Regions from separate parts of the Bradyrhizobium sp. 63_E2_N1_3 genome, predicted to be linked through region 1. Evidence: predicted binding sites of a transcription regulator. Region 1 holds the regulator's gene; the other holds the start of a gene.
What was found. The regulator PhoB, encoded in region 1, activates phosphate uptake and scavenging genes when phosphate is short. The targets are predictions, from matches to a motif close to TGTCATNNANCTGTCAT.
Positions count from the first base shown of each region.

Region 2: a site for PhoB is predicted at 1,240-1,256, ahead of AB7531_RS14485 (UDP-2,3-diacylglucosamine diphosphatase). Genes of this name have one in related genera too.

Region 1 covers NZ_CP197235.1:8,605,282-8,608,643, reverse strand. Annotated here, with positions in the region: gene pstB (phosphate ABC transporter ATP-binding protein PstB) at 1-5, shown strand, start outside; gene phoU (phosphate signaling complex protein PhoU) at 17-733, shown strand; gene phoB (phosphate regulon transcriptional regulator PhoB) at 749-1,456, shown strand; gene AB7531_RS40975 (GcrA family cell cycle regulator) at 1,692-2,204, opposite strand; gene AB7531_RS40970 (aspartate aminotransferase family protein) at 2,661-3,362, shown strand, end outside.
Region 2 covers NZ_CP197235.1:3,135,587-3,138,948, forward strand. Annotated here, with positions in the region: gene AB7531_RS14475 (Lrp/AsnC ligand binding domain-containing protein) at 1-123, opposite strand, end outside; gene thiD (bifunctional hydroxymethylpyrimidine kinase/phosphomethylpyrimidine kinase) at 253-1,053, shown strand; gene AB7531_RS14485 (UDP-2,3-diacylglucosamine diphosphatase) at 1,280-2,092, shown strand; gene AB7531_RS14490 (glycosyltransferase family 4 protein) at 2,092-3,135, shown strand; gene AB7531_RS14495 (threonine/serine dehydratase) at 3,200-3,362, shown strand, end outside.

The DNA of each region.
Region 1 (3,362 bases):
GCTGAGGAGACGGAACATGGGTTCTGAACATACCGCAAAGGCCTTCGACACCGACCTCCAGGAGCTCACGCGCCTGGTCGCCGAGATGGGCGGCATCGCCGAGCGCATGATCGTCGATTCCGTCGACGCGCTTATCCGCCGCGACGTCGCGCTCGGCCAGCGCGTCGTGACCATCGACGCCGAGCTCGACGCGCTCCAGAAGAAGATCGAGGAGCGCGCCGTTCTCACCATCGCGCGCCGCCAGCCGATGGCGGTGGATCTGCGCGAGATCGTCGGCGCCATGCGCGTCGCGACCGATCTCGAGCGGATCGGCGACCTCGCCAAGAACATGGGCAAGCGCGTCGCGGCGCTGGAGACGGATTTCCATCCGCTCAAGCTGTTCCGCGGTCTGGAGCACATGACCGACCTCGTGCAGCAACAAGTCAAGTCGGTGCTGGATGCCTATGCCGCGCACGATCTGCCGGCGGCGATGGCGGTGTGGAAGGGCGACGAGGAAGTCGACGCCATCTGCACCTCGCTGTTCCGCGAGCTCCTCACCTACATGATGGAGGATCCGCGCAACATCTCGTTCTGCATCCATCTGATGTTCTGCGCCAAGAACATCGAGCGCATCGGTGACCACGCCACCAACATCGCCGAGACCGTGTTCTACATGATCGAGGGCCAGGCGATCACCGACAAGCGGCCGAAGGGCGACATGACGACCTTCGCCACGACGGTCCCGAACACTTAAGGAGCGACGAACACCATGGGCGCACGCATTATGGTGGTTGAGGACGAGGAAGCTCTCACCGAGCTTCTCCGCTACAACCTCGAAGGCGACGGCTATGACGTCGAGACGGTGATGCGCGGCGACGACGCCGACACCCGCCTCAAGGAGCACATCCCCGATTTGATCGTGCTCGACTGGATGCTGCCGGGCCTCTCCGGCATCGAGCTGTGCCGGCGGCTGCGCACCCGGCCCGAGACCAAGCAGCTCCCGATCATCATGCTCACCGCGCGCGGCGAGGAGAGCGAGCGGGTGCGGGGCCTTGCGACCGGCGCCGACGACTACATCGTCAAGCCGTTCTCGGTGCCGGAGCTGCTGGCACGCGTGAAGGGCCTGCTCAGGCGCGCCAGCCCCGAGCGGCTCGCCACCGTGCTCGCCTATGGCGACATCGAGCTCGACCGCGACAAGCGCCGCGTGGCGCGCTCGGGCCGGCCGATCGATCTCGGTCCGACCGAATATCGCCTGCTGGAGTTCTTCCTGGAGCATCCCGGCCGCGTGTTCTCGCGCGAGCAGCTGCTCGACAGCGTCTGGGGCCGTGACATCTACATCGACGAGCGCACCGTCGACGTCCATATCGGCCGCCTGCGCAAGCTGCTCAATCTCGGCCGCGAGCAGGACCCGATCCGCACCGTCCGCGGCGCGGGCTACGCACTGGACGATCGCTTTGCGAAGGCGGAGCAGGCGTAGCTCGGTGAGCTGCGGCCACACTCTCGGTGTCGTCCCGGACAAGCGCAAGCGCGGGTCCGGGACACCCACAGCGAGCGGTTATTTTGTGAAAAGGTAACTCCGAGTCCCCGTAGCCACATCTTGCGGTGGTTAAGGGTCCCGGATCTGCGCGCGCTCGAGGCGCGCTTGTCCGGGACGACATCGGATTTGTTGAGCCGCCATCGTGTGACGGCTCCTTTCTGAGCTCAGAACGACTTCAGCGCGGACCCGGCTTCGCCGGCGCGCGCCGGCGATCGGCCGCGGGCTGATACGCCACGCGCGAGTGCTGGGCGCAGTAGGGCAGGCCGGAGAGCGCCTTGCCGCCGCAGAAGAAGAAATCCGGGCTCGAGGGATCGCCGACCGGCCAGTGGCAGGTGGCCTCGTTCAGCTCCAGCAGCGACAGCCGCTGGCTCATCGGCACGACGTTGTCGTAGGTGACCGGTTCGGCCTCGACCTCGACTTCGAAGGCCTGCGCCAGCGCGGTGTTGCCGCGCGCGATCGGGCGTGTCACCCGCATCATGTGCTGGGCGGGGCGCGCCTTGCGCGGCCGCGGCGCTGCCGATGAAGGGCTCTTGGCGCGGCCCGACAGGCCGAGCCGGTGCACTTTGCCGATTACGGCATTGCGGGTCACATTGCCGAGTTCAGCGGCGATCTGGCTGGCCGAAAGTCCGGCCTCCCAGAGCTTTTTCAGCTGCTCGACGCGATCATCCGACCAGGTCAAAACGGTCATTGCACCCTTTCCTTCGCCGGCGCCTGCCATCCTGGCGGCCGCACGGCGAATGCCTAAGCTTCGAAAAACCCGTGCCGCCAGAATCCCTTAAGGCTCGCCGGGCGCACCAGATGCGCCCGAACGCTTACGCCGGTACATGAGGACTTAGAGGATCAGAACTGCTGCACGAGATGTCGTATCTGACAAGCCAAACGCTACAATATGGCGTGACTCACGCGCAAGAGTCCGCCGACTCGCTTCCACATGTTCCGTGGCGGAAATACGCAAAATCGCCACCGCAAGACTACGGATTCTGCGTTTCGCGAGGCTTTCCGGGCGGCATTGACACCGGTTTCACCAGGCATAAGATAGTCAGGCGTGCCGCCCTTAAAAGGCGGCACGTTTCGTTTTCCGGGCCGGTCAATGGTGCGTTGCGCAATGCACGCTCACACCGTCCGCAACATTCAAGTGATCGTCATGACTAACAGCGCAGCGCCGCATTTGCTCCCCGTTTTCGCCAGGTCCGACCTCGGTTTCGAGCGCGGTGAAGGCTGCTGGCTGATTGCGACCAATGGCGATCGCTATCTCGATTTCACCTCGGGTGTGGCGGTGAATGCGCTCGGCCATGCTCATCCTGCGTTGGTCAAGGCGTTGCAAGAGCAGGCCACCAAACTCTGGCACATGTCGAACCTGTTCCAGAGCCCGGACGGCGAGAAGCTCGCCGCGCGTCTGTGCAACGAAAGCTTCGCGGACTTCGTGTTCTTCTGCAATTCCGGCGCCGAAGCGCTGGAAGGTGTGATCAAGCTGGTCCGCCATCATCACTTCTCCAAGGGTCATCCGGAACGTTACCGCATCATCACCTTCGAAGGCGCCTTCCACGGCCGCACGCTGGCAACGCTCGCCGCGACCGGTTCGGCAAAATATCTCGAAGGGTTTGGCCCGCCGATGGACGGCTTCGACCAGGTCCCGCATGGCGATATCGAAGCCGTCAAGAAGGCGATCGGTCCGCAGACCGCCGGCATCCTGATCGAGCCGATCCAGGGCGAGGGCGGCGTGCGTTCGGCAACGCCCGCCTTCCTGAAGGCGTTGCGCCAGCTCTGCGATGAGAAGGGCCTGCTGCTCGCGTTCGACGAGGTGCAGACTGGCATGGGCCGCACCGGCGATCTGTTCGCGCATCGC
Region 2 (3,362 bases), 5.5 Mb from region 1:
CAGCAAATCGTAATGGCCGGCCGTGGAGTAGATCTCGGAGGCGATCTCGGCTTCGGCAAGCGCGTTGGCGACCGTGTAGGACTGGCCGAGCTTGCATTTGATCTGGACGAAAAAAGGAACCATTGCAGTCACTCCGAAGCATATCTGGCGGCTAATAGGCCAAAACCGGCCGGATTTAGCAAGCGAACTTGCGGGCGACCGGGGTGCGCGCTAGGACGGGGCGATGGCCTCAAAAACGCGGAAAATCGCCCCATGACGACGCCTGTGGCGCTCACCATCGCCGGCTCCGATTCGAGCGGCGGCGCCGGCATCCAGGCCGACCTGAAGACCTTTGCCGCGTTCGGCGTCTATGGCGCCTCCGCCATCACGGCGCTGACGGCGCAGAACACAAAAGGCGTCACCGGCATCCACGCGGTGCCTGCCGACTTCGTCACCGCGCAGATCGATGCCGTGTTTTCCGATCTCGAGGTCGGCGCGGTGAAGATCGGCATGGTGGCGCAGGCCGCCAGCATCGATGCGATCGCAGCGGCGCTGTCGCGCTGGAAGCCGGGGCATATCGTGCTCGATCCCGTGATGGTCGCAACCTCGGGCGATCGCCTGCTCGCCGCGGAGGCCGTGGAAGCCCTGCGCAGGAAGCTGATGCCGCTGGCGTCGGTGATCACGCCCAACCTGCCCGAGGCCGCGGCTCTGCTCGACGAGCCCGTCGCGACACGCGAGGCCGAGATCGAGAGCCAGGGGCGCCGGCTGCTGGCGCTGGGCTGCCGCGCGGTCCTGATCAAGGGCGGGCACGGCGAGGGCGCCGAAAGCATCGACTATCTCGTCGAGGCCGAGAACACGATCGCGCTTGTGGCGCCGCGCGTCGCCACCCGCAACACCCACGGCACGGGGTGCTCGCTGTCCTCGGCCGTCGCGGCGGGGCTTGCCAGGGGCGAGGATCTCGCGCGGGCCGTGCGGAACGCCAAGGCCTGGATCAGCGCAGCGATCGCGGCCGCCGACCGCTTCAGCGTCGGCCACGGCCACGGGCCGATCCATCATTTCCACAAATTTTACTGATCCGGGCCGCGAGCGCACCGCCGGCGGCGCGCGGGACCGCTGCCGTTAACCTGTTCAGCCATCGGTTCCGGGGTCTTGCGGAGGCCGTTGCGGCGTCATGTCGCCTGATTGTCGCATGCGACTGATATTCGCGGGGCGGGCGAGGCGAGGTTTGATTCGTATCCGAGGGTGCCTCAAAGGTTCATTGGTCATCCCCCTGTCACGGGATATTGTTACAGGCTGTCGCATGGGAAGTTACGATGTGAGTGACGAGGGCCCTGAAAGGCGCTTTCGCACGTTGTTCATCTCCGACGTTCATCTCGGAGCCCGCGGTTCTCAAGCCGACCTTCTGCTCGACTTCCTTCGCTACCACGATGCCGATACGATCTATCTCGTCGGCGATATCGTCGACGGCTGGGCGCTGAAATCGAGCTGGCACTGGCCGCAGTCGCATAACGACCTGGTCCAGAAGCTGCTGCGCAAGGCGCGGAAGGGCGCCAAGGTCATCTACATTCCCGGCAATCACGACGAATTCCTGCGCAACTATTACGGCACGCATTTCGGCGGCATCGACGTGGTCGAGAACACCGTCCACACCGGCGTGGACGGCAAGCGCTACCTCGTCATCCACGGCGACATCTTCGATCTCGTGGTGCAGAACGCGCGCTGGCTCGCCCATCTCGGCGACAAGGCCTACGACTTCGCGATCCAGATGAATCGCTTCGTCAACTTCTTCCGGCGCATGTTCAAGGTGCCCTATTGGTCGCTGTCGCAATGGGCCAAGCAGAAGGTCAAGAACGCCGTCAACTATATCGGCGCGTTCGAGCAGGCGCTCGCCGCCGAAGCGCGGCGTCACGACGCCGACGGCGTGATCTGCGGCCACATCCACTATGCCGTGATCCGCGACGAGGCCGGCATCCGCTACATGAACTGCGGCGACTGGGTCGAGAGCTGCACGGCGCTGGTCGAGCATGACGACGGTCATTTCGAGATCATCACCTGGGCAGATCAGGCGCGGAAGCCGGCACAGGTCCCGCAGGTCGCAGCAAGGGCCGCTTGATGCGCATCCTGGTCGCGACCGACGCCTGGCACCCGCAAGTCAATGGTGTGGTTCGGACGCTGACCAAGCTCGCAGACGCCGCCAAGGGGCTCGGCGTCGAGTTCACGTTCCTGACGCCGCAATCGTTCCGCACCTTTGCGATGCCGAGCTACCGCGACGTGCGGCTCGCCATGCCGCGCCCGGCGCGAATCGCGAAGCTGATCGAAGAGGCGCGCCCCGACAGCATCCACATCGCGACGGAGGGGCCGATCGGCCTGATGGTCCGCCGCTACTGCCGCCAGCGCAAGCTGCCGTTCACGAGCAGCTTCCACACCCGCTTTCCCGAATATGTCCGCGCCCGCGTGCCGGTTCCGGAATCCCTGATCTGGCGGGCGCTGCGCCGATTTCACGCGCCCAGCCGCGCCGTGATGGCGGCGACGCCTGCGCTCGCCCGCGAGCTTGGTGAACGTGGCTTCGACAACGTCGTGCTGTGGCCGCGCGGCGTCGACACGAGCCTGTTCCACCCCCGTGGGATCGACCTCTGCCTGCCGGCGCCAGTGTTTCTCTCGGTCGGCCGGATCGCGGTGGAGAAGAATCTCGAGGCGTTTCTCGATCTCGATCTGCCCGGCACCAAGGTGATCGTCGGCGACGGCCCGGCGCGGGTCGCGCTGGAAGAAGCCTATCCGGATGCGATCTTCCTGGGCGAGAAGCACGGCGAGGCGCTGGCGGCAATCTATGCTGCGGCCGACGTGTTCGTGTTCCCCAGCAAGACCGACACGTTCGGCCTGGTCCTGCTGGAAGCGCTCGCCAGCGGCCTGCCGGTCGCGGCCTTCCCGGTGAAGGGCCCTCGCGACGTGATCGGCGATGCACCGGTCGGCGCCCTCGATCATGATCTGCGCAACGCCTGCTTCGCGGCGCTCGACGTCTCCCGGCAGGACTGCGTCGAATTCGCCGCCAATTACACCTGGGAGGCCTCGGCGAGGGCGTTTGTGGACAGCATCAAGGCGGTTGGCGCGGTGCTTCCTGGCAGGAATGGGGCGGAGCCGGTTAGTTTCGTAGCCTGAAAACCAAGGTTCATCGCGCGCAGGTGTCTTGCCCCGCGCCTCGTCCGGCGCGATAACATCAGGCATGACCGAACATCTCCTCCCAATCGGCCCTGCCGATATCGAAGCAGCAGCACGCGTGATCGCGCCCTTCGCCATCCGCACCCCGCTGTTGTCCTTTCCCGTGCTCAACGAGCGCGTCGGCGCAAAGGTCTTCCTGAAGCCGGAGATGCTCCAGCGCACCGGCT